One region of the Pseudoalteromonas sp. Z9A6 genome, then DNA from elsewhere that is predicted to be linked to it. Evidence: predicted binding sites of a transcription regulator. Region 1 holds the regulator's gene; the other holds the start of a gene.
What was found. Region 1 encodes LexA, which represses DNA repair genes until DNA is damaged. Its sites were predicted from a motif close to TACTGTATNNNNATACAGTA; they were not measured.
Positions count from the first base shown of each region.

Region 2: a site for LexA is predicted at 6,921-6,940, ahead of dinB (DNA polymerase IV). Genes of this name have one in related genera too.

Region 1 is NZ_WTKZ01000065.1:3,812-16,403, reverse strand. It holds gene GQR53_RS17775 (MATE family efflux transporter) at 1-404, opposite strand, end outside; gene GQR53_RS17770 (polysaccharide deacetylase family protein) at 447-1,484, shown strand; gene GQR53_RS17765 (SCO family protein) at 1,581-2,198, opposite strand; gene cyoE (heme o synthase) at 2,195-3,124, opposite strand; gene GQR53_RS17755 (COX15/CtaA family protein) at 3,137-4,126, opposite strand; gene GQR53_RS17750 (hypothetical protein) at 4,155-4,649, opposite strand; gene GQR53_RS17745 (SURF1 family protein) at 4,639-5,379, opposite strand; gene GQR53_RS22680 (DUF2909 family protein) at 5,394-5,702, shown strand; gene GQR53_RS17735 (cytochrome c oxidase subunit 3) at 5,605-6,480, opposite strand; gene GQR53_RS17730 (cytochrome c oxidase assembly protein) at 6,516-7,046, opposite strand; gene ctaD (cytochrome c oxidase subunit I) at 7,046-8,638, opposite strand; gene coxB (cytochrome c oxidase subunit II) at 8,638-9,780, opposite strand; gene lexA (transcriptional repressor LexA) at 10,264-10,881, opposite strand; gene GQR53_RS17710 (PaaI family thioesterase) at 11,049-11,489, shown strand; gene GQR53_RS17705 (hypothetical protein) at 11,490-11,870, opposite strand; gene GQR53_RS17700 (hypothetical protein) at 12,184-12,592, shown strand, end outside.
Region 2 is NZ_WTKZ01000013.1:35,269-47,860, reverse strand. It holds gene GQR53_RS07435 (HIT family protein) at 1-14, opposite strand, end outside; gene GQR53_RS07430 (S9 family peptidase) at 126-2,351, shown strand; gene GQR53_RS07425 (methyl-accepting chemotaxis protein) at 2,495-4,132, shown strand; gene GQR53_RS07420 (leucyl aminopeptidase family protein) at 4,206-5,726, opposite strand; gene dinB (DNA polymerase IV) at 5,856-6,908, opposite strand; gene GQR53_RS07410 (hypothetical protein) at 7,249-7,425, opposite strand; gene GQR53_RS07405 (thioesterase family protein) at 7,587-8,015, shown strand; gene GQR53_RS07400 (aldo/keto reductase) at 8,034-9,086, shown strand; gene GQR53_RS07395 (ABC transporter substrate-binding protein) at 9,204-10,127, shown strand; gene GQR53_RS07390 (fumarylacetoacetate hydrolase family protein) at 10,078-10,698, opposite strand; gene GQR53_RS07385 (hybrid sensor histidine kinase/response regulator) at 10,898-12,592, opposite strand, start outside.

The DNA of each region.
Region 1 (12,592 bases):
ATCCAACCCAGTAACACTAAATTACACAATGCTGCTGGAGCACTAAAAATACGAATGCTAAAATACTGATAAGCTTGGGCAAGTACGTCGCCATTGGCTGCGGAGAGGTAAGCTATAGCGTGCTTTATTAATGGGGATAACACAATTAATAGCACAGCCACTGCGCTTGCAAGCAATAGGCTGCGTTTAAGTAAAGCGGCAAGTTGGGTTAAATCGTTTTTTCCGTATGCTTGTGCCACGAGCCCCGTGGTACTCATTCTTAAAAAGCCAGCAAGCCAAAATAAAATAGATATAACTGCAGAGCCAAGGGCAATACCCGCTAAGTAATGAGCGCTTCCTAAGTGCCCAATTACAGCGGTATCAACAATTCCTAACAACGGCACTGTGATATTTGATAGTATCATCGGACCCGCTAACAACAACAAGCTTTTATGGTGTGCCTTATTATGTATAAGAAATTGTTTCATTTAGTATTATTTATCCTCATTGGTGTATCTGTACGGGCTCAAGCAGCCGTTATTTTACAGTATCATCATGTTAGTGAAACCCTACCCGCAGTAACGAGCGTTAGCGCAAATACATTTACGGAGCATTTAAGCTATTTAAAAGAGCACAACTTTAACGTTATTCCTCTTAATGAGTTGATTAGCGCGCTTCAACAAGGTGAAACTTTACCTGATAAAACACTCGCCATCACCTTTGATGATGGTTATAACAATAACTATGAACAAGCCGCGCCTATTTTAGAAAAGTTTGGCTACCCGTACACTATCTTCGTAAATCCTAAATTAATAGACGAAGGCATGAGTTACGTAATGGGGTGGGATAAGCTTAAAGAGTTATCTAAAAAAGGAGCATTAATAGCCAATCATAGCGGGCAACATGATTACTTACACCTTAAGCTTGAAAACGAAACCGATGCACAATGGCAATCACGTATTAAGCAAGATATTCTTAACTCTCAAAAGCGCATAAAAGAAGAAATAGGCCACGATTATAAATACTTAGCATACCCGTATGGTGAGTTTAATAACGAGCTGCAAGCACTCGTGACAGAGCTTGGTTTTATAGGTATTGGCCAGCACTCAGGCGCTGTAAATAAAGATTCTAATTTTAGCCGCTTACCGCGTTTTCCTGCATCAGGCTTTTACAGTAAACTAGAAACCCTTATTACTAAGCTTAACTCACGCGCGTTTAATATTACCAATTTAACTTATCAAGATAGCGTTACACAGCAAAATCCTCCCACGCTTACAATAGAATTTAAGATGGGTGATTTTCATAAGAGCCAATTTGCCTGTTATGTATCAAGCGTAGGCCAAGCAGATTTAAAATGGATAACTAAAAATACTGTCGAAATCATCTCACCAAAGATCCTTAATAAAGGGCGTTCTCGTTTTAATTGCACAGCCCCTTCTATTTCAAGCCCTGGTGATTACTTTTGGTTTTCGCAGCCTTGGGTAATTGAAGCGCCTAAACCTTAACTGCCTGATGTAAAAACCGCTGGGTTATTTTATTAACTACTCTAGAGCACAAAAAAAGGAGCCTAAAGCTCCTTTCAAATTGGTAAAAAGTAAAAACTAGTTTTTGTAGTAATCGGCTATTTTTTTAAACTCTTGCGTTAAAATCGTCGCGTTAATTAATGGCACACTACCTTGTTTAAATTCTGGTTTAAAAATAGCTCTAACGGCTCCATTTTGATCAACCATAGCGACCGAAGCACTATGATCAACTGCATATTCTGATTCACTACTATCGCTAATCGCGTAAATTAAACCAAGCTCTCTAACAACAGGAAAAAGGTGTTTATGTTCCCCTGATACAGCTAAAAAGTCAGGATTAAAGTAATCTATATATTGCTTTCGTTTAGCTGGTGTATCGCGTTTTGGATCAACCGATAAAAACCAAACTTGTAGCGGATAATCTGCTTGTAAGTTTTTATAAACAGCATTTAACTTTGCAAGTGTTAATGGACAAATATCTGGACAGCTTGTATAGCCTAAAAATACTAAATTCCACTGTCCTAAAAATTGTTGCTTAGTCACTAATTCGCCGCGCTGATCGTTTAGCGTAAAATCAGACAGTGGCTTTGCATTTTCGTAAACTAATGCATCTACATCTGGCGGACTATTTTCATTTGAACATGCTGATAAAAACAAAACTAAAACAACAATTAATCCAAGCCATAACTGCTTCATAAAGGGAGCCATTTATCTATAAATAAGATTACAAAGAGTACCATTAAATGAATAATCGAAAAACGAAATAAGTCCATTGCAGTCTCATCATTTCCAGCAATTTTTAATTTGACGGCTTTATATATAAACACTGCATTTAATACACACGCACCTATTAAATATATTAATCCAGACATACCAATTAAATAAGGTAATACGCAAACTACAGCGAGTAAAACAGAGTAGGCAACGACGCACGTTTTACAAAAGTCGATTCCATGGGTTACTGGTAACATAGGAATTTTAGCGCGTTCATAATCACTTTTTCGTGCTATAGCCAGCGCCCAAAAGTGTGGCGGAGTCCAGGTAAATATTATCATTACAAGTAACCAAGGGGCTGCTGCCATTTGGTTTGTTTCTGACACCCAACCTAATAATGGAGGCATTGCGCCAGCCAACCCACCTATAACAATATTTTGCGGTGTAGCACGCTTTAAAAATGATGTATAAACAAATGCATAACCTACCAATGCAAATAACGTTAATATAGCGGTTAAGGTATTAGCCCACACCATTAGCATAATAAAACCAGCAACCCCAATAACAGCTGCAAAACTAAGCGCATGTGTTTTACTTAAACGCCCTTTAGCCACAGGACGATGACGAGTCCTTGCCATTTTTGAGTCTATCTCACTATCAACCACATGATTAATAACCGCTGCAGCAGCAGAAAGTAGCCCTATACCTAACAAGCTAATAAACTGTACAGCCATGCCTCGCCCTACATCAGGAGCCAGCGCTAAACCAACCCAAGCTGTTAGTACCAGCATAGCTACCACTTTAAATTTACTAATTGCTAAGTAGTCTTGTAGCAAATTATGAGTACGCGAAATTAGCGATTGAGCATTAACGGGTAGCAGTATTTTTTTATCAATTATAAGTGCCATTATATTTCCCCTTTATGTGCGTGATTTTAGGTAATAACACAACCTAACCATGCTTAATAATAGTATGGCAGCCATCAAGTTATGCGCCAGTGCAACTCCCAACGGAATATGCCAATGTACTAAAATAAGCCCTAAGCTAATTTGGCAAAGCAGGGTAAGCAATACGCTCACCACGCAATTTTTAATTTTTTTAGAGTACGCTTGGCTGTATATTTTCCACATAATTAGCGCCAGAACGATGCAAGTAACCAGTGCCCAAATGCGGTGTAATAAATGAATAGACATACGCGCTTGCTGCGATAACACACCAAATTCATAATTACTGTGCTCAAGTGGTAATTGAAATACGCTACTCAATGAAAACGGTTGTGCGTAATTACACAATGGCAAACCACTACAATGAGGAGCGGCGTAATTTGCAGCCAGCCAACCACCAAGTGCAATTTGGATAATCAATACACTGAGCGCTACTAAACTTAAACCAAAATAGCGTTTTGCGCCGCTATCACCACCCATAATAGGTTTTGCGGTTAGCCGTAAATATAAAAGCGTTATAAGTGACAAAATACTAAAGCCACCTAATAAGTGCCCCATTACAATAAGCGGCTGAAGGTTCATGGTTACTGTCCACATACCAAGGGCAGCCTGAAACACCACGAGTAGAAGTAAAGCCAAAGGCAATTTAACTGGCGTAGTTGGATATTGGCGCTTTAAAAAAGCCAACACAAATAAACCTAAAATAAGTAAGCCTAAAGCACCTGCAAAGTAGCGATGAATCATTTCTTTCCACGCTTTTGCGGTTTCGAACATCATATCGGGGTAGCTTTGAGTTGCTAAGGCTATGTCAGCCTCATGCTTAGGTACCGTTAAAAAGCCATAACAACCAGGCCAATCGGGGCACCCTAATCCTGCATCACTTAAGCGGGTGTACGCACCTAAAGCAACTACAATCAAAGCGAGTAATCCTGTTATTAATACTAAGTTTTTATAATTTTTATACATCAGATACTCCAACTTAAGCTCAACTTAATTAGCTAGAACGAGAATAGTTAAGTAATTTTTTTAGATCTTTTAATAGCCCTTTTTGTACTAAACGGTTTTCTTGTGGCTCGACCTTAAAGGGATATTCAAGTACCACTAACCCCATATGATCAATTAAATATAAACTTGCAGGATTTAAACTCTGTTGTTCGGTAATAATTTTCCATGGTAGATTTTTATTGTCGGGGCTTCCCATTACAGCCATATCAACCTTGCCTTGGTTTTTACCAAGTGCCACATATAAGTTATTAAGTGCATTGAGCTGTTCGCTGCATGGGGTGTTACATTCGTTTGAATAATTAAGCGCGATAGTCCATTGTTTGGGATTATTTTGCGGCCAATTTTTAAGTTTTATTTCTTGGCTTAAAAACTCACCATTATTAGTAATTGCAGTAGGCAACCAATCAAACTTTAATGCGCCATATGCCAAAACTAATGGGATTGCACAGCAACCCACAAACAACAAAAGGGGATTATTTTTCATTATGTGTCCTTTTTTTACTCGCAAAAATAGCCACAACAGCACATGCAATAGCAATTAAAAACCATTGCAAAGCGTAGGCATTATGCTTTTGAGGGCTCATAACAACGGCCTCATAATGAGGTGTTGCAATTTCATCACCAGTACCTTGTCTGTAAGCCATAAAATTAATTAATGATTGCTGGCTTTGGGTGCTCAGCATATTCAAGTCGATAGATTGGATTCTTGTAGGTAAGTCGTTATTTGTAGTTTTATCTTCAAGCGTAAAGCTACTTAAGTTATTTTCTTTTATTTGCGCTTTAAGAATAAAAATACCTGTAGGCAGAGTAACCTTTGGCAGTGTATCTCTAGATATAGGCGCTTTTACCCATCCTAAATTAACTAAAATCACTTTTTCTTCGCTATCGGGCTTTAGTAAAGCAAGTAGGTCGTACCCTACTTGCCCGTTATAAATTTGATTATCTAAAAGCCAATATTGGTTTTGTACAAACCGCCCTTTTAACTCAAGCAATACACCAGTTTTGTTCCAGCTATCAGGCAAGTTAAGTAATTGAGACCAGCTCATCACACCACGAGTCTGTTGCTTAGCTATGGCGGTTAGTTGTTGCTGCTTTTGCTCACCTCGCTCCAACTGCCAAAACCCTAATCGCACACACACAAGTACAACAACCACAACCATACAAAATGTGATTAGTGAGCTAAGCTTTTGTTTGTACCATAAAACTAACTGCATAAAGGGTCAACTCAGTGATTATTAAAATTATTATCGTACTGTTGTTAATATTTATACTTTTTAACTTATTTAGAGCATTGTTTATTATGGTGTCAGGGAAAACAGGGGGACGACCTATGTCTCACTTTTTAGGTCGTCGCGTATTGTTTTCGATCGTTGTTTTAGTTGTTGTTATTGCAGCGCTTAAACTTGGTTTTATTAAAGCAAATAATTCGCCAATAAACGCTACAGCACATATACAAATACAAACAAACACAGCCACACCACATCAACAAAGTGCCAATACCAAGCAGCTGCTTGAAAAGCAAAGTGCTTATCTTTAGTAAAGTGCCCTTTTAATATCCGTAAAAATATTACAAATAAAAGTACGGTTCCTAGCGTTACATGCATACCATGAAAACCAGTCAATAAAAAAAACGTATTACCGTAAATACCCGCATCTAGCGTTAGATTAAGGTCATTATATGCATGCATGTACTCCTCAACTTGCAGCCCTAAAAAGCAAACGCCCAATAAAATAGTAGCGCCTAAAAAAACCTTAAGTGGAGTGCGTTTATTGTTTTCCATCGCTACGTGGGCAAAATGTAAAGTAACTGAGGAAGTAAGCAGTATTAAGGTATTTATAAGTGGTAAGCCTTGCCAGCCCATAGCTTGAGTAGTTTCGCCAGCAGGTGTTGAAACTAGCGGCCAAACGGCTTCAAAAGTAGGCCATAATACCTCGTTAGTCATTGCATTATTGCCTGCACCTCCAAGCCAAGGTACCGACAATACCCGTGCATAAAAAAGCGCACCAAAAAAGGCCATAAAAAACATAACTTCAGAAAAAATAAACCAGCTCATACCTTGTCTAAATGAGCGATCCATTTGTGCTGAGTACAAACCTTGGTCTGATTCACTAATTACATTTTTAAACCAGCTAAACAACATATACACAAGTACAGCAATACCGGCATAAAGCAGATAAACCCCGCTACCACCTTCTTTACCTACACTCATAACAGTCAAGCCCGCCCCTACTGCAATAAAAAACAATGCAACAGCACCTACAATAGGCCACGGGCTTTGCTCTGGTACGTAATAATGCTCATATTCTTGATTCATTTTATTTACTCCTAGTTTCACACTAGTTTAAAAAGCTAGTTATTACTTGCCACCAGCTGTTCACTAATATCAAATACGGTATAAGATAAAGTTAATTCTTCAATATCGCTTGGCAATGCGGTATCAACATAAAAAAGTAATTTAAATTCAAGCTCTTCCCCTGCTTTTAGAGGTTGCTGATCAAAGCAAAAACAGGCTATTTTATGTAAATACTTTGCCGCTTTACCTGGTGAGACTGATGGTACAGCCTGCATTACTTTATCTAGATTGCTGTTATTTTTAGCACTAAACATTACTTCACGCATTGCACCGGGTTTTACCACTACACTGTATTCTTTTGATTTAACTTCAAACGGTGCACCACTTTGTGCGTGAGTAGTAAAGCTAACGCCGACTTCTCGGTTTTGTACTATTTGTGTACTTTGCTCTGCTTGCTCAAGCGAAGGCTTTCCATTAAGCCCTGTTACATCACAAAACACGTCATACAAAGGTACTAAAGCAAAGGCAAAGGCAAACATGCCTATGCAAATAAGTACCAAACGTTTGAGTAGCGGTGCGTGTGTCATTACTTAATAACCGGCGGCGTAGAAAAAGTATGATATGGCGCTGGAGAGTCAACTTCCCACTCAAGGCCTTCTGCCCCTTCCCATACTTTTGCAGGCACTTTATCACCGCCACGCGCGCATTTAATTACCACAGCTACAAACAACAATTGCGATAAACCAAAGGCAAACCCACCAATACTTATGATTGCGTTAAAGTCGGCAAATTGAAGAGCATAATCGGGAATTCGACGCGGCATACCGGCAAGCCCTACAAAATGCATAGGAAAAAACAGTACGTTCACGCTCACCAGCGATAGCCAAAAATGCCATTTAGCCAATGTGATATTAAACATATTGCCCGTCCACTTAGGCAGCCAATAATAAGCACCTGCCATTATCGAAAATACAGCCCCTGTTACTAATACATAATGAAAGTGCGCCACTACAAAATAAGTATCGTGATATTGAAAATCAGCAGGTGTAATTGCCAGCATCAATCCCGAAAAACCACCCAAGGTAAACAGCACAATAAACGCAATACTAAAAAGCATTGGCACTTCAAAAGTTATTGAGCCTTTCCACATTGTGGCAACCCAATTAAATACTTTTACTCCTGTAGGTACCGATATAAGCATGGTCGCGTACATAAAAAACAACTCGCCAGCTACCGGCATCCCAGTAGTAAACATATGATGAGCCCATACAATAAAGCTCAATAGTGCTATGGAGGATGTGGCGTATACCATTGAGGCATAGCCAAAAAGTTTTTTACGAGAAAAGGTAGGTACTATTGTAGATATAATGCCAAAGGCAGGAAGAATCATTATGTATACTTCGGGATGACCAAAAAACCAAAAAATGTGTTGGAACATCACCGGGTCGCCACCGCCTGCGGCATCAAAAAAGCTGGTCGCAAAATACTTATCGGTAAGTACCATAGTGACAGCCCCTGCAAGCACTGGCATTACCGCTATTAATAAAAAGGCAGTAATGAACCACGTCCATACAAATAAGGGCAACTTCATCCATGTCATGCCGGGGGCACGTAAGTTCACTATGGTTACAATCACATTGATTGCGCCCATTATTGAGCTAATTCCCATAATATGTACGGCAAATACAAACAATGCAGTATTATCATTACTGTATGTTGTGGACAGTGGTGCATAAAAAGTCCAACCAAATGCAGGACCCCCACCAGGCATAAATAACGATGCCAATAGGATTAAAAACGCAAACGGTAAAATCCAAAAGCTCCAGTTATTCATTCTTGGCAATGCCATATCTGGCGCGCCAATCATAAGTGGTATCATCCAGTTAGCAAGGCCTGTAAAGGCGGGCATAACCGCACCAAACACCATAATTAAACCATGCACTGTGGTCATTTGATTAAAAAAGTGAGGGTCGACCAACTGTAAACCTGGTTGAAATAATTCAGCCCTGATCACCATGGCCATTGCGCCACCAATTAAGAACATGGTCAGCGAAAAAATTAAATATAAACTACCTATATCTTTATGATTAGTTGTGTAAAGCCAGCGTTTAAAACCTTTAGCTGGGTGATGAGCATGATGAGCTTCATTGGCGTTAGGTTGTTCTACTATGCTACTCATTAGTTCGCCTCCACTTTGGCATCAAGTGCTGTCTGTATTTGACTCGGTTGAATAACATCACCCGTATCATTACCCCACGCATTACGTTTATAAGTAATAACCGCAGCTAATTGCTTTATAGATAACTGCTTGGCAAAAGCTTGCATTGCCGTACCGGGTCGTCCATGGATAACTACATCAATGTGATCTTTTATATCGCCAAGCACTATCGGGCTGCCTTTAAGTGCAGGAAATACGCCCGGTAACCCCATGCCAGTAGGTTGATGACATGCAGCACAATTAGCCATATATACTTGTTCGCCTAAAGTCATTAATTCTTCTTTTGGGAGGGTTTTATCAAGTAATGCGGCATCTGCTAATGCTGCTTTTTGTTTAGCCTGCTTTTCATCTGCAAGCCATGTTTTAAAATCAGCCTCAGATTTAGCGACCACCACAACGGGCATAAAGCCATGGTCTTTACCACACAACTCAGCACATTGGCCTCGGTAAGTACCTTCTTCGTTTATGTTCGTCCATGTTTCGTTTATAAAGCCGGGGTTAGCATCTTTTTTAACTGCAAAATCAGGTACCCACCAAGAGTGAATAACATCGTCAGAAGTCATTAAAAATCGTACTTTTTGATTTATTGGCAGTACAAGAGGCTTATCAACCTCAAGTAAGTAGTTAGGATTTTTATCTGCAAGATTCGCGATTTCATCTTGCGGGGTAGATAAAATAGAGTAGAACTCTACATCTTCACCCATATATTCATAATGCCATTTCCATTGCGAACCCGTAATTTTAATAGTGAGATCAGCTTTGCTGGCATCTTCCATTGCAATTAGGGTTTTAGTGGCTGGTACTGCCATAGCAATTAAAATAACAAACGGAATTGCAGTCCAAAGTATTTCTACTTTAGTGCTTTCGTGAAATTGGGCAGGTACAGCCCCTTTAGATTTACGGTGATGAATAAGTGCCCAAAACATAATTGCGAACACTATCACCCCAATCACACAACATATTATAAATATGGTCATGTGCAGCTGATATACATTATTGCTTATATCGGTTACGCCTTTGCGCATATTGTATTGGCTGTTAGCCAAAACTGGGTGCGAAAAAACACATAATATAAGCCACAAGGTAGAGGTCAGTTTACCCATGTGACGGCTCCTTTGATGCTATTGCGAATGCAAAGCGAAGAGGCATACGGCTTAAACGCCAATTCGTTATTTTTATTTTTTTAGCCAATCTTATTTAATATTGATTGGTTTTGCTGCGCCAACAACGAGTTTATGTATATTGTGTGTTCTCAAAACTAAAAAGCTGTGAGTTATTATTAGCTCAGCACATTAACAATTAGCTAAAAAACGAACAACAAGCAAGTTTTAGTATAAAAAACAATCAGGTGATATTGAATAATTAATAAAAAATCGGTAATCAACTGGGCAACAGAAAGTTCAAAATATGAGCAAAACAAAGGGGTTTAACGCATTCGGAGGGGGAAAATATAAGTGCAAAAAAGTTTACAGCTTAAATAGTCAGTGGGCTGTTTACGCCCTATTTTTAGTACAAATTTTAAAACAAAAATGCGTACTAGTTAGTACGCATTTATAAAACTGCTTGTTTAAAAGCTATTTTTAAAGTCACATCCAATCAGCGTTTCTTATAACGCCAACGGCTAAGCCTTCAATATTAAAAGACTCATTCTCAAGATCTACTTCAATAGAGTCAAAATCGTCGTTTTCAGCATGAAGTAATACTTTACGACCCGCTTTCTCAAGACGTTTTACAGTTACGTCTTCGTCTAGGCGGGCAACAACAACTTGTCCGTTTTCAGCGGTTTGAGTACGATGTACAGCAAGTAAATCACCATCCATAATACCAATATCTTTCATGCTCATACCGTTAACGCGTAGTAAAAAATCTGCAGCCGGTTTAAACATTAATGGATCGATTTTGCAGTGACTTTCAACGTGCTCTTGCGCCAAAATAGGTGAACCAGCAGCAACACGCCCTATAAGCGGTAAACCTAATTGTTCTGGCTCTTCTTCTTCAATTAATTGAATACCACGGCTTGCACCTGGTTTCATTTTAATTGCGCCTTTTTTAGCAAGTGCTTTTAAATGTTCTTCAGCAGCATTGGCACTTTTAAAACCTAATGTTTGCGCTATTTCAGCACGTGTAGGAGGCATACCAGTGTCTTTAATAAAAACTTTAATTAGTTCGAGTATTTGAGCTTGGCGGTTCGTTAATGGTCGCATACAACTGGTTTTCCATACAGTATATTTAACTGTGAGTATATACAGTTAAATAAAAATCGCAAATTTAAATTAAGCCTTAAAATAGCTAAAGTAATTTCACTTGTGTACATTTTAGGGATATAACTAAAGCTAAGTTTATAAATGATTAAAAATGCAAAGGAGACATTATGAGTATTTGGTACCAGCCCATCACCTTAGAGCTGTGCAAGCAGTTAGAACAAGGCATTAATGGCCAAGGAACATTAATGAAAACTATGGGGATAGAAGTCACAGAAATTGGCGATGATTATTTGGTTGCCACAATGCCGGCAATTCCTGAGCATCATAACCCAATGGGGATAGTTCACGGCGGTGCTAACGTTGTACTTGCCGAAACAGTTGCCAGCTATGCCGCTAACTTTGTTGTCGATTTTACTAAATTTTACTGTGTAGGGCAGGAGATTAGCGCAAGTCATTTAAAAGCATCTCGCAACGGCACTTTAACAGCAACGGCAAGAGCATTTCATATAGGTAAACGTAGTTCAGTGTGGGAAATAAAAATTACAAATAGCCGCAATGAGCTGTGCTGCGTATCAAAAATGACCGCAGCAGTCGTAGAGCGAAGATAGTTACTTTTCGATTGGGTAAATGGTAATTTCCATACCCGCACCAATCGCAGATATACGCAATAATGTATCTGCATCTAAGGCTTGATTAAAGCACTTAGGAGAAGTCCCTGATTCAAAACCAATATCAAACGTTCTACGTGAACAGCTTAACCATTGCTTTAGCGCGTTACGCGAACACGATTCAATAAGCTCACATATATGGTTTATGGCTTTATCAGGTGTGCTCACCTCACCTGTAGCTTCAATACGCGCTAGTTGACGGTATTCGTCTTTGTCATAATGTAAAATCGTCGCGACTTTTTTCAAGTCCGCCACTAGCAAACTAATATCTTGCTTTGATTCAAGCTCAAGATCTACATTTAAAAATTGAATTTCCGACATCGTTTCGTATTTATCCTCTAATAATTTCATTGCAAACTTTAACGCAGTTTTACCGTTATACCAAATCAACTATGCTCTATTAACCACTTTATATGGATATTTCGCAGCTTTTAAGTATTTTTTAGCATTTAAAGCTAGCTGGATATCAAATATTCAGCTCAATTAAACAGATAAGTCATGTTAGGAATTTAAGTGTAATCTTTTTTATTTTTAAATGATTACAGTAAGCTATAGTTTAAACTGCGACAAAATGTCGCAGTAACTTATCCTATTAATGTAATAAACTAGCCTCTAAAAATAATAAGACTAAAACATGAATAAAAAAATATTTAAACATGCTCGCAAGTTACATAAATGGTTAGGTTATTTATTAGCACTACAAATTTTAGCATGGTTACTAGGTGGTTTAATTATGAGTGCAATCCCTCTTGATAAAGTTTATGGGGAGCATCTTGCAACACGTAATCTTAATAACCCATTTACGCAGGCTGATTATGTTGCCTCCCTTGACGATATTGCCTCTCAGGTGGTTAATCCAACACAAATAATTTTTGAGAACTTCTTAACTACACCACTTATTACTGTCTTTAGTAATAACGAGCAGCAAAGCTTCAATGGCATAACAGGCCGACCATTTGAACCGCCAACTAAAATACAAATTACCGCAAATGCTAAAGCACACTTACTTATTGACGCTCATGTAACAAGCGCTGTACTACTAA
Region 2 (12,592 bases), on a different contig from region 1:
TCAGGGTGAGTCATTGCTATGTCCTACTTTGTCTTTGATAATCGCCACTTTATAGCATTTAGTTGCAGTTGCACACGCTTGGCTTTACCATCAAAGCAATATTTATAATAAGCTAAGGCAACCTTGTGCTAAAAAAAATAAAACACCTCTCACTAGCTATACCGTTAATGGTTGGCGCTATTAGTGTTCAAGCAAAACCTTTATCGCTGGAGCGTATTTTTGACGATCCGAGCCTTTCTGGTAAATCGCCTGTACAACTTAAATTTTCGCCTGATGGCAGCCGTGTAACTTACCTACAAGGCAAAAGCGATGACTACAACCGCTACGATTTATGGGAGTACAATCTAAAAGATAACACCAACCGTGTGCTAGTTGATTCGGCAAAGTTATTTTCAGGCCCAGAAAACCTATCAGATGAAGAAAAAGCACGCCGCGAACGCCAACGTATTTTTGGTAAAGGCATACTTGAATACAAATGGTCTAAAGATAGCAAAGCACTTTTATTCCCACTCAATGGTGACCTTTATTATTACGATTTAGCCTCAGCTAAAAGTAAAAAACTAACCGACACTGAAGCATTTGAAACCGATGCACGCTTTTCACCTAAAGGTAACTACGTATCGTTTATTCGAGAGCAAAACCTTTATGCTTTAGAGCTTGAATCAGGTAAAGAGATTCAGCTTAGTAAAGATGGCGGCGGCGTAATTAAAAACGGCATGGCCGAATTTGTTGCTCAAGAAGAAATGAGCCGTATGACAGGTTACTGGTGGTCAGGTGATGAAACTAAAATTGCCTATACCCGCGTTGACGAAACCCCTGTAAAAGAAGCTATCCGTAACGAAATTTACGCTGACGAAGTTAAATTATTTAACCAGCGCTACCCGTTTACAGGTACCGATAACGTTAAAATTCAACTTGGTGTGGTTAAGCTAAACGACCAAAAAGTAGATTGGATTGATTTAGGTAAAGATGAAGACATTTACATTGCGCGCGCTAAATGGCTAAAAGACGGCAATACACTGTCGTACCAATGGCAAAATCGCTCGCAACATAAATTAGAACTGCGTTTTTATAACAGCGAAACTAAAGCCCAAAAAGTAGCACTGACCGAAAATAGCAAAACGTGGATTAACCTACATTTTGATCTTGAGTTTTTAAAAGACAAAAAACATTTTGTATGGGCATCTGAGCGAGACGGCTTTAAACATTTATATCTGTATCGCACAAACGGTCAACTTGTACGTCAAATCACCTCTGGTGATTGGGCTGTTGATAGCTTAAAAGGTATTGATGAGAAAAAAGGCATTGTTTACTTTGCCGGTCGAAAAGATACACCGCTTGAAAGCCATTTATACAGCGCGCCTTTATTTAAAAAAGGCGATGCCAAACGTATTACCGAAAAAGGTCAGTACCACAATGTTGTGCTAGCAAAAGACAATAAAACCTTTATCGATAATAGCTCGTCTGATAATAAACCAAACTCAGCAGCACTTCGTAAAGTAAACGGCGAATTCATTACCTGGCTTGAAGAAAATAAGCTTGATAGTAACCATCCGCTTACTCCTTATTTAAGCGACTTAGCAAAACCAGAATACGGCACAATTAAAGCCGATGATGGCCAAGTTATGCATTACCGTTTATTTAAGCCTAGCACCATTGCTGATGGCAAAAAGCACCCTGTTATTGTTAACGTATACGGCGGCCCGCATGCTCAGCGAGTAACGAATAGCTGGCGCAGTAAAAACTTGTACTTTCAGTACATGGCGCAACAAGGTTACGTAATTTTTCAACTGGATAACCGTGGTTCGTACAACCGTGGTAAAAAGTTTGAAGATGCTATTTATAAACATTTAGGTGTGGTTGAAGTTGCCGATCAAATTAAAGGCGTAGAGTTTTTACGTACACTGGATTACGTTGACCCACAACGCATCGGTGTTTATGGCCACAGTTACGGCGGTTACATGGCGCTTATGACTATGTTTAAAGCGGGCGATTACTTTCAAGCCGGCGTATCAGGTGCTCCAGTAACCGATTGGGCTCTATATGATACGCATTACACAGAGCGTTATTTAGGTCACCCCGATACAAATGCTAAAGGCTATGAAGACAGCGCAGTATTTCCATATGCAGATGGCTTAAAAGGCCCATTAATGATTTACCATGGAATGGCTGACGATAACGTATTGTTTACGCATTCAACTAAATTATTTAAACAACTACAAGATAACGAAAAACAGTTTGAAATGATGACCTACCCAGGCTCTAAGCACAGCCTACGTGGTAAACAAGTGCAAACGCACTTGCATCAAACAATTACAAATTTCTTTAATCGTCATTTTGATGTTAAATAGTTAAACAAGTTTAAAAAGTAGACTAAAGGCTGATTGATAAATCAGCCTTTTTTTTGCATTAATGGTTGTTAAGCCTAGATTAAACTCTCTTTTTAGCTACGCTTATTCAATGCGCAAAAGCGCCAATTTTTAAGGATGAATGTATGCCTAGTTTACGTAGCTTTAGTATATTTCAACGTTTCTCACTGTTAATAGCCATTGTAGTGCTTGGGCTTATAGTGCTGAGCATATCCAGCCTAACTAACCAATATAATGCCCTTAAAAACGAGCAGTACCTTAAAACACAAAATGTAGTAGAAACTGCTCACAGCATCATTGAGCACTTTCATGACCTTGAACAAAATAACTCACTCACCCAGCAGCAAGCTAAAACGCAAGCTCTTGAAACAATAAAAGCACTGCGCTATGACAGTACTAATTATTTTTGGATAAATGATTATCAGCCTACAATGATAATGCATCCGATTAAACCTGCCCTCGATAATAAAGATTTAAGTAATAATAAAGATCCCGATGGCAAAGCGCTCTTTGTAGAAATGGCTAATATAGTTAAGCGTGATGGTGAAGGGTTTATACCTTATAAGTGGCCAAAGCCAGGTAAAGACCAACCTGTAGAGAAAGTTGCTTTTGTTAAAGGGTTTAGTCAATGGCAATGGATTATTGGCTCGGGTGTATACCTTGATTCAATTGACGAGGCATTTAGCCAACAACGTAACCTAATTATAGTCAGTGCAATAATTATGATTATTGCTGTTATTTTGCTTAGTTACTTTATAGGTAAAAGTATTTTAATACCTACTCGCTTAGCAGCCGATATGATGAAGGACATTTCACAAGGCGAAGGCGACTTAACCCGTACATTAAATGAATCCGGTAACGATGAAATATCTGAACTATCGCGCTCATTTAATTTGTTTGTTTTAAAAATACGAGAGTCACTTGCTCATGTAGCACAAAGCGCAAACAGCGTAAGCAAGCATGCACAAATCGTTGACGAATCAAGTAAAACAAGCCACTCATTTATAGAGCTTCAAAACGATAGTTCAACCCAAGTTGCAGCTGCCATGGAGCAAATGACTCACCAAATACACGATGTGAGCCGTAACGCTGAAGCCGCAGAGCAAGCAGCTAAGGATGCAGCACAAAACGCATCAACGGGTAAAAATGTGGTTGCGCAAACAATTACAGCAATAGAAACACTCTCAAGCAACATTGAAACAGTCAGCCGTGTAACTGCTGATTTGGCCAACGAGAGTCATAATATAGGCTCGGTACTTGATGTAATAAGAAGTATATCGGAACAAACAAACTTACTGGCATTAAACGCCGCCATTGAGGCAGCTCGCGCAGGAGAGCACGGCCGAGGATTTGCAGTTGTTGCAGATGAAGTAAGAACATTGGCAAGCCGTACAGGGCAAAGTACTGACGAAATTCAAACCATGATCACTAAACTACAAGAAGGTGCAAAAGCAGCAGTAGAAGCAGTTAAATCAAGCCAAGCACTTTCGCTTTCTACCGTAGAACAGGCGTCGTCTGCCAATACTTCACTTAATGAAATAGAACGACTTGTTTCAATTATTACCGAAATGAACAGCCAAATTGCACGTGCCACAGAGCAACAAACTCAAGCCGCTGATGAAGTTAATTTACGTATTAACGAGCTATCACACTCAACAGAGCAGTCACTTAATAATACTAAACAGCTTACAAATGCCAGCGATAACCTTAAACAAAGTAGCCAAGGGCTTTCGAGCGTAGTTAATCGCTTTAAATTAGATTGATAGCGATACCGTTACCATGAAACGCAACAGCCCTGAATTAACAGGGCTTTTTTATTGCATGAAAGTTTTTAGCTTACATACAGTAACGTGCAAACAAGCTCGTTACTGATGCGGCAGTTGGCTTACCGTGCTGCCAATCACCACCTTCAACACCGCTTCCTGCAATGTCCATATGAACATAAGGTAGTGGCTGAACCGAATCGTTACCGTGTTTATCAAGCCCACCAACAATAGCCATAAATGCCATTGGGAACTGATGACCACGAGCGGTAACAGCCGATGCCGCGTTATTGCTAGATAAAACATCGTCAGCTAGTGTGCGTGGTTTAATAAAGTCGTAGTCTTCACGGCGTGAACGCGATACTTCAGCGCCATCGGCCCATAAGTCACCCAAATCAGCTATTTGACGTGAAACACCAGCGCTACGAGCTGGACCATTTTCAACATACGCACCGTAAGGACCCATTGCACGAGCTGCATGACCCGTTAATGTAGCTACAGTAAATAACGTTGGATTAACCTCTGTTTTAGCTAAATCTTTCATTTCGCTAAGCAGGTCGCCCATTGCTAAGCGCCCTTCTGCATCGGTATTACCAATACGTACACGAACACCTTCACGGCTAGTAATAATTTCATCTGGCACAAAACAATCCGAGCCAATAGAGTTACGAACAACAGCTAAGTACGATACCACTTTAACGCCTTTAGGCTGATAATCCGCAACGGCTTTCATAAAGCCAGCAACAGAAGCTGCGCCGCCTTTATCACGGCTCATGCCTGCCATATAACCGCCTACTTTTAAATCTGCACCGCCTGTATCGTATACAAGCCCCTTACCTACAAACATAAGTGTGCGAGTAATTTCGCCCTCTGGTACATATTCAAGCTTAACAACACGTGGGTGATGGCGCTCAACTGCATACGATGCGCGAGCAACTGTACTCAGCATTGGGTAGTTTTTATCAATAGCTGCAATATCGTCAATTACGTCAACCGCAATGTTTGAGCCTTTAAATAAATCAACACAGTAATCTGCAAAGCGTGGTGGAGCCATACGCTCAGGTTCAGTACCACACAGGTCACGCGCTGCATATTGGCCTGCTGCAATTGCATTAACAGCTTTAATCGTTTGCTCGCTTGCGCCAACTAAACCAATCTGTGTAATAGGTTCAATGCTTTCACCGTGATATTCACGCGCTTCTAATGGCTGCCATAAGGCTTGGCAAGCGCCTAAATAAGCAACTTCTAAAGCATGCTGATAACGGCTATCGCCATTTAAATTTGGTAAAAATAATGCAGGGTTAACACTGCCCGACGCTTTTGCTTCGTTAATTGCTAATTTAGCAGCATCAAAATAACGACGCACGTCGTCGTAATCTCTATTTAACGGACCGGTTGGCGCAAGTACAACGCGCTTGTTTTCAATTACTAATAAAGTAACTTGCTTACCGATGCGAGAATCTACGTTTGCTTGAGCTAAAATAGCATCACGTAATGAGTTATTTGGTAACTGAGAAAAGTCATTACTAATAATAATAAGCGCATCATGAGATGTGCATTCAAAGCTTGCACTAACCGCTTGAGGGTATGCCATAAATAAGGTCCTGTTAGAAAACATAAGCCCCTATTATCGTCGATTTATATATTGAAGACCAGCAAGGAGCGATGAGCTAATCACATAACCTATCAATAAATGGCAACTTGGAGTTACAGGCTTTACAGCTTAATCGAGAATACTAAGTTGGAAGTTTTGTTCTGGCTCGTTTTTAATCCCAACGCCTATGCCAAGTAATCTTACAGGCTGTTGTAGCCCTCGCTGGTAGGCCTTAGTAAGTAGTTGAACAAATATTTCTATATTTAGCTCGTGATATACCTGATCGGCTGAGGTCACTACAAAATTTGCAAACTTCACCTTAACACTCAATTTATTAATACGATTTTGTAACTGCTGTTTATTAAGCCTTAAAACTAATTCCTCTAACAACCTTGGCAGCTCATCTAAGCACTCCTGTAAACTCGTTTTGTTGTACTCGTAGGTATGTTCAACACTCAGCGATTTTCTTATGCGATCTGTGGATACTTTACCAACATACTCACCTGCACATTTTTGATAAAGCGACACACCAAAATTACCCACATGTTGCTGCATCCAGTTAATGCCTTTTTCACGTACATCCTTGCCGGTATATAAGCCTTTTAAATTTAGCTTTTCGAGCGTTACTTTGCCCACTCCTGGAATTTTCCCCAGCGGTAATTGCGCTAAAAAGTCATCAACCTCATCAGGCAAAACGACAAATTGACCATTCGGTTTATTTTCGTCACTGGCTATTTTAGCAATAAATTTAATCGGTGCAATACCAGCTGATGCAGTGAGCCCTGTAGCATTGTAAATATCGGCTCTTATTTGCTGTGCAATAAGTGTGGCACTGCCTTTACAAGCGGTGCTGTCTGTTACATCTAGATAGGCTTCGTCTAAAGAAAGAGGTTCAATTAAGTCTGTGTAGCGTCTAAATACTTCACGTATTTGGTTTGAAGCTTCTTTGTATACAGCCATGCGCCCTGGGACAATAACTAAATCGGGGCATAATTGTTTAGCATGATAGTTCGACATAGCCGATCGTACGCCATACTCTCTAGCTATATAGTTAGCGGTTGAGAGCACGCCTCGTCGGCTATTGCCTCCAATAGCAAGCGGTACACATGCAAGTTTTGGATTATCTCGCATTTCTACTGCTGCATAAAAGCAATCCATATCTATGTGAATAAACTTCTTCATCACCACAACAATAACTGGTTATTTATACAGTCATTATTATAGAATCAAATGTGATAAGCAAGCCTAGGGCCTGTTTATCTTTCGAGGTTAAATTTGCAGCAGTATATTTGGTATTTAGGCAAGGCAGAGCCTATGTAGTGTGGTTATTCCCCATAAATAGGCGATAACGTAGCACAAATGCCAAACATACGCTGCCCGAAGGGTTCTGCCTAGGGGCAATTTACTCTTTGTTGCTCGGCTTTTACTTAGCCCACTAGGTCACAAACCTCGCGCCGCGATTAAATAGCCCCTAGATTGAACAAATTTTAATCCTGAAAGGTCAACAGGCCCTAGTTAGCGATTAAAAAAAGCGCTTATTACCTTCTTGCTCTTTATAACCACGTAGCCAATACATAACCTCAAATAAAAATCCTGCCAACATTAAAATGATAGCGCCAGATTCATTCCCCATCGCGTAACAGGTAAAAGAGGCTATAAAAACCAAACAAGCTAAGGCCCAATTAATTATATTCTGCATATTTTTACCTTTGTGTGTTTTTGTGTGTCTGTGTAATTTAACTGTAGACCTAAAATTAAACAGGTACAATCATCTTATAAAAAAACATGCCATTAATTACCTTGAGCTCGTAACACCATGTTGATAATCTAAGTACTTTAAAAATCAAGGGCCAATAAATAATGCAAACGTTTAAAGATCAGCACCCTATTCATACCGATATCACCGTAGCATGGGCTGATATGGATGCGCTACAACACGTAAATAATGTAGTGTATTTACGTTACTTTGAAATAGCCCGGATCGACTTTTTAAATAAAATAAATCTGTTCGACACAATAAGCCCAAACGGTGTGGGCCCAGTAATCAGCGAAAATAGCGTTCGCTATAAACGCCCAGTAACTTTTCCCGACACACTCACTGTAGGCGTTACAATTACAGATCTTAAAACAGATCGCTTTACCATGAACTACACCGTTTACAGCCATGCACAAAAAGCAATAACGACTACGGGTGCATCTAAAGTTGTAATGTTTGATTTTACTACAGGGCAAAAAGCCCCAATCTCCGAGCCTCTTTTATCGGCTTTAATCAGCCATGCTCAAAACTAATTTAGTTAAGGAATTTTTATGCAATACAACCCACTAGGTAGCAGTGGCGTAAACGTATCTCGAGTGTGCCTAGGGAGTATGACTTGGGGTAAACAAAATACTCAAAGCGACGCTGATGAACAAATAGCCTACGCGCTCGAGCAAGGCGTAAACTTTATTGATACAGCCGAAATGTATGCTGTGCCTCCTTCGCCAGAGACCTATGGTAAAACCGAGGAAATTATTGGCAATTGGCTATCGCGTAATCAGCAAAAGCGCAGCGAAGTGGTACTAGCTACAAAAATTGCAGGCAATGGATTATCGTGGGTACGTGATGGCGGCAATATTACTCGCCAAACAGTAATAGAAGTCGTAGATGATTCACTTAAGCGACTTCAAACAGACTACATTGATTTATATCAACTACATTGGCCAAACCGCTCTACCCCTCACTTTGGCAGACAATGGCCCGGCACTCTTAAATTTACCGACGTAAATACACAAGAGCAACAAGCTAGTATGCTTGATATTCTAGAAGGCCTTAATGAATGTGTTAAAGCAGGTAAAATTAAGCACTGCGGTTTATCTGACGATACGCCATGGGGTATAAGCCAGTTCTTAAGTTTGGCCAAAGAGCATAACTTACCGCGTATGGTATCTATTCAAAATGAGTTTAGCTTAGCGCACGCTAAAGACTGGCCGTATTTAATAGAACAATGTGTACACGAAGATATTGCCTACTTACCGTGGTCGCCTTTAGCAGCCGGTTTATTAACGGGTAAATACCTAAACGGTGCTCGCCCTGAAGGCTCTCGTTGGACCTTCATGCAGCGTAACGGTATTTTTAGAGATACACCCAATGCAGAGCAAGCCACTAAGCAGTATGTTGAGCTGGCTCATGCAAACAATATTACTCCAGCACAACTAGCCTTAGCATGGTGTAACCAAGTAGATGGCGTAACTTCTTCAATTATCGGGGCAACATCTATAGCTCAATTAAAGGAAGATATAGACGCATTTAGCATAACGCTAAACGACGAAATTCTTAGTGATATTAACACCATATTTAGAAACCATCCGATGCCTTATTAAGCATGTATGAGTTAAAAGCAGCCTTGAATGAGGTTGCTTTTAAACTAAAATATTTGACCCTACTACAACCAACACTATACTTTTATTAAGTTTTCTTAATTCAACGAACACTTATCAATGCTGAAAAACGGATACTATGCATTTTGCTTATTAATTGTATTCAACGCGCACGCCGTTGAGCAAAAAGTACAACCTCTAGAAGAGATTATTTGGCTGCAAAGTTACACGCCCCCTTTTCATATAGCTAAAAGTGAAAGCGCACCACAAGGCGGTATTTGCGACAACCTAACCGAGCAACTCATCAGAACCATAACTGATGTAAAACATACCCGCTTAATTGTTCCTCAGCAGCGTATAAATAAATATTTAAATGAAGGAAAAAATGTATGTTTTCCGTGTGTTATTTATAAAAAAAATAATAACCAACAACTTAACTACTCAAATCCAACAACGGTATATCCCCCATTTTCAATTATCACGACTAAAGAGCTAAAGCCGCAATTAGAAGAAAAGCACGGCTCGCCTATTCACCTTATTAATTTATTAACCGACCCGCAATATGTATACGGGCAAGCGGCTGCACGTAAATTTACAACTAAAATTAATACAATTATTGAAAATACAAAACGAGATAAAGAGTCTTCGTTAAGTTGGAGTAGCGAAAATGAAAGTCAGGCTGTTATAGCACGCTTGAGTCACGGCTTTTTAGACTACTCAATTGATTACCCGTTTATGGCTGATTACTTTAATAAACAAGGGGAGTATACGTATATAGAAAGTGTGCCAATTGCAGAAAATGACATTCAATTTATAAGAGGAGCAATAGGCTGTGCGGCTAAAGCACCTAATAATTTTGCAGAGCAAGCCCTTAAAAAAATTAACCGCGCATTAAAAAATAATGTACTCCAATCGCCTGAGTATCAACAAAGTCAGCATAGTTGGCTTAAAACCACCTTTACTGACTTTGATAAACACTACCAACAGCAAGTCGTTAACTTTTACTTACTTGCCACTGATGCTCAAGCAAACACTGATCATTAGCATAAAGCGCCACTGCAAAAATACTTTTAGCTGTTACCTCACCTACGCCCGACGGTGTACCTGTCATTATTACATCACCGTCTTCTAAGCTCATAAATTCACTAATTTCTTGTAAAATTGAGTCAGGATTGTGCAGCATAAAATGAGTATCACCTCGCTGAATCACTTCATTATTAATTTTAAGTTCAAAGGTAAAGTGCTTCATTGCATCAGTTAGCGCTACAAAATCAGTTAAAATAACAGAGCCGTCGAACGCTTTAGCGCGCTCCCATGGAAGCCCTTTATTTTTTAATTTACTTTGCACAGTACGCTTAGTTAAATCAAGGCCGAGTCCAACACCTACAAATTTTTTATTTTTAACTACAAAACACAACTCGGTTTCATAATGCAGCGTATCGCCGTTGTGAGCTGCAAATAACGTATTAGTAATTGCGCTATTTGGCTTATTAAATAAAACCATTTGCTCTGGCGTTTCGTTATTTAGCTCTGCAATGTGTGCGGTATAATTACGCCCAACACACACTACTTTTGATGGTGTTAACTCTTCAGATACTAACTTTATTGAATGCATATAAATAATGTCTCAGTTATTAGGGCCTGTTGACCTTTCAGAATTAAAATTTGTTCAATCTAGGAGCTATCGGGCAACGCATGTTCGGCATTTTTGCTTCGCTATCGCCTATTTATAGGAAATAACCACACTACACAGGCTCAGCCTTGCCTAAACACCAAACATACTGATGAATTCAACCTAAAAAGAGAAACAGTCCTTAGCTAATAAGCGTTTCAAGTAAGCTCAAATTAATAGGTTTAAGTAAAACTCGGTCAATATTTAAATCTTTTATTTCTCTTGGATCTGGCTCTGCTCCACTTACAATCACTAAGCGTAATTCAGGGTATCGCTCATTAATTTGCTGGCCTAAGTCAACGCCACGACCATCAGGTAAATGCATATCTAACAATACCTTATTAAATTGCTGGTCGTGATTAAGTATTTGCAAACATTGTGCGCAGCTAGACGCAATGACGGTTTCAACACCTAAGCTTTCTAAAAGTAGCTGCGTAATTTGTGCTGCATCGTGGTCATCTTCAACCAGTAAAAAACGTTGTTTCTTCTCAGTTAAGTCCTTGCCACAGCTTATATCTTTAGCTTGCGGTGCATGCTCTGGCGCTACCAAGTAATCTTGTAAACATTGATATAAAGCCGCGCTATCAACAGGCTTTGGTATTACATCGTTAAAACCAAGTGCAGCAAGCTCTTCATGTATGCCTTTCATCGTAGCGGCAGTGAGCGCAATTATTGGGCCTTTATAGCCCATTTTTCTAAGCTCTATGGTAGCTTCCTTGCCGCCCATTACAGGCATATGAATATCAATAAAAATAATGTCGTAAGGCGCTTTATACGCATCTGCTATGCGTACTTTTTCAAGCGCTTGCTGGCCATGTTCGGCATAATCTACGCGCGCACCACAGGTACTGATCATATGACCAACTAGCATGCGTAAATCACGTAAATCATCAACTACTAATACTCGTCCGTGTACCTTACAAGGAGCTGATTTACTTTGTAATTGTGGTGCGCTACTAAAATTAAGCGTTTGGCGTTCTACTCCACTAATGTCACCCGGATAAACCGAAATAGTAAATGTAGAACCTTTGCCTATTTCAGAGTGCAAACTAATATCACCGTGCATACGCGCTAACAATTCAGCACATATTGCCAAACCTAAGCCTGCGCCACCTACAGAGCGTGATTCTACATCGGCTATTTGTTCAAAAGGCTTAAATATAAGTTCTTGTTTTTCAGGGGCAATGCCCATACCTGAATCTTTAATGCTAAAAAATAGCATTTCAGTGTCATCAACCCATTGCGTCCACGCATTAACAACAATTTCGCCTTTATCGGTAAATTTAACCGCATTATTTATTAGATTTATTAAAATTTGACGAACTCTTGTTGCATCCAGTCGTGCAACTAGAGGTAATGGCTTATGAGATTCAAAGCGCAACGTAAGGCCCTTATCAAGCACCGATACGCGCATTAGCGTGTATACATCGGCAAGCATGCTATCAAGGTTAACTTCGCTTAGGGTAAGTTCCAGTTTATCGGCTGCTATTTTTGACAAATCGAGCACATCGTTTAACAAGCTCAATAAGTGTTTACCGTTTCGATAAATAACACCCAATTCATTTTCTGCTTGCTGACTAAAGTCGCTCTGCATTAACAGTTCGGTGTAACCTAAAATAGACGATAGAGGGGTACGTAACTCATGGCTCAAATGAGCTAAAAATCGATCTTTTGAACGATTTTCGGCTTCAGCTTTTAAGCGTTCAACTCGCTCACCTTCTACATCTTTACGCGCTAAAGCATAACGAATAGCACGCGCAAATCGGCTCGAGCTCATTTCTGTTTTTATTAAGTAATCAACGGCGCCCGCATCAAGCGCAGCTGAGTCTAACTCATC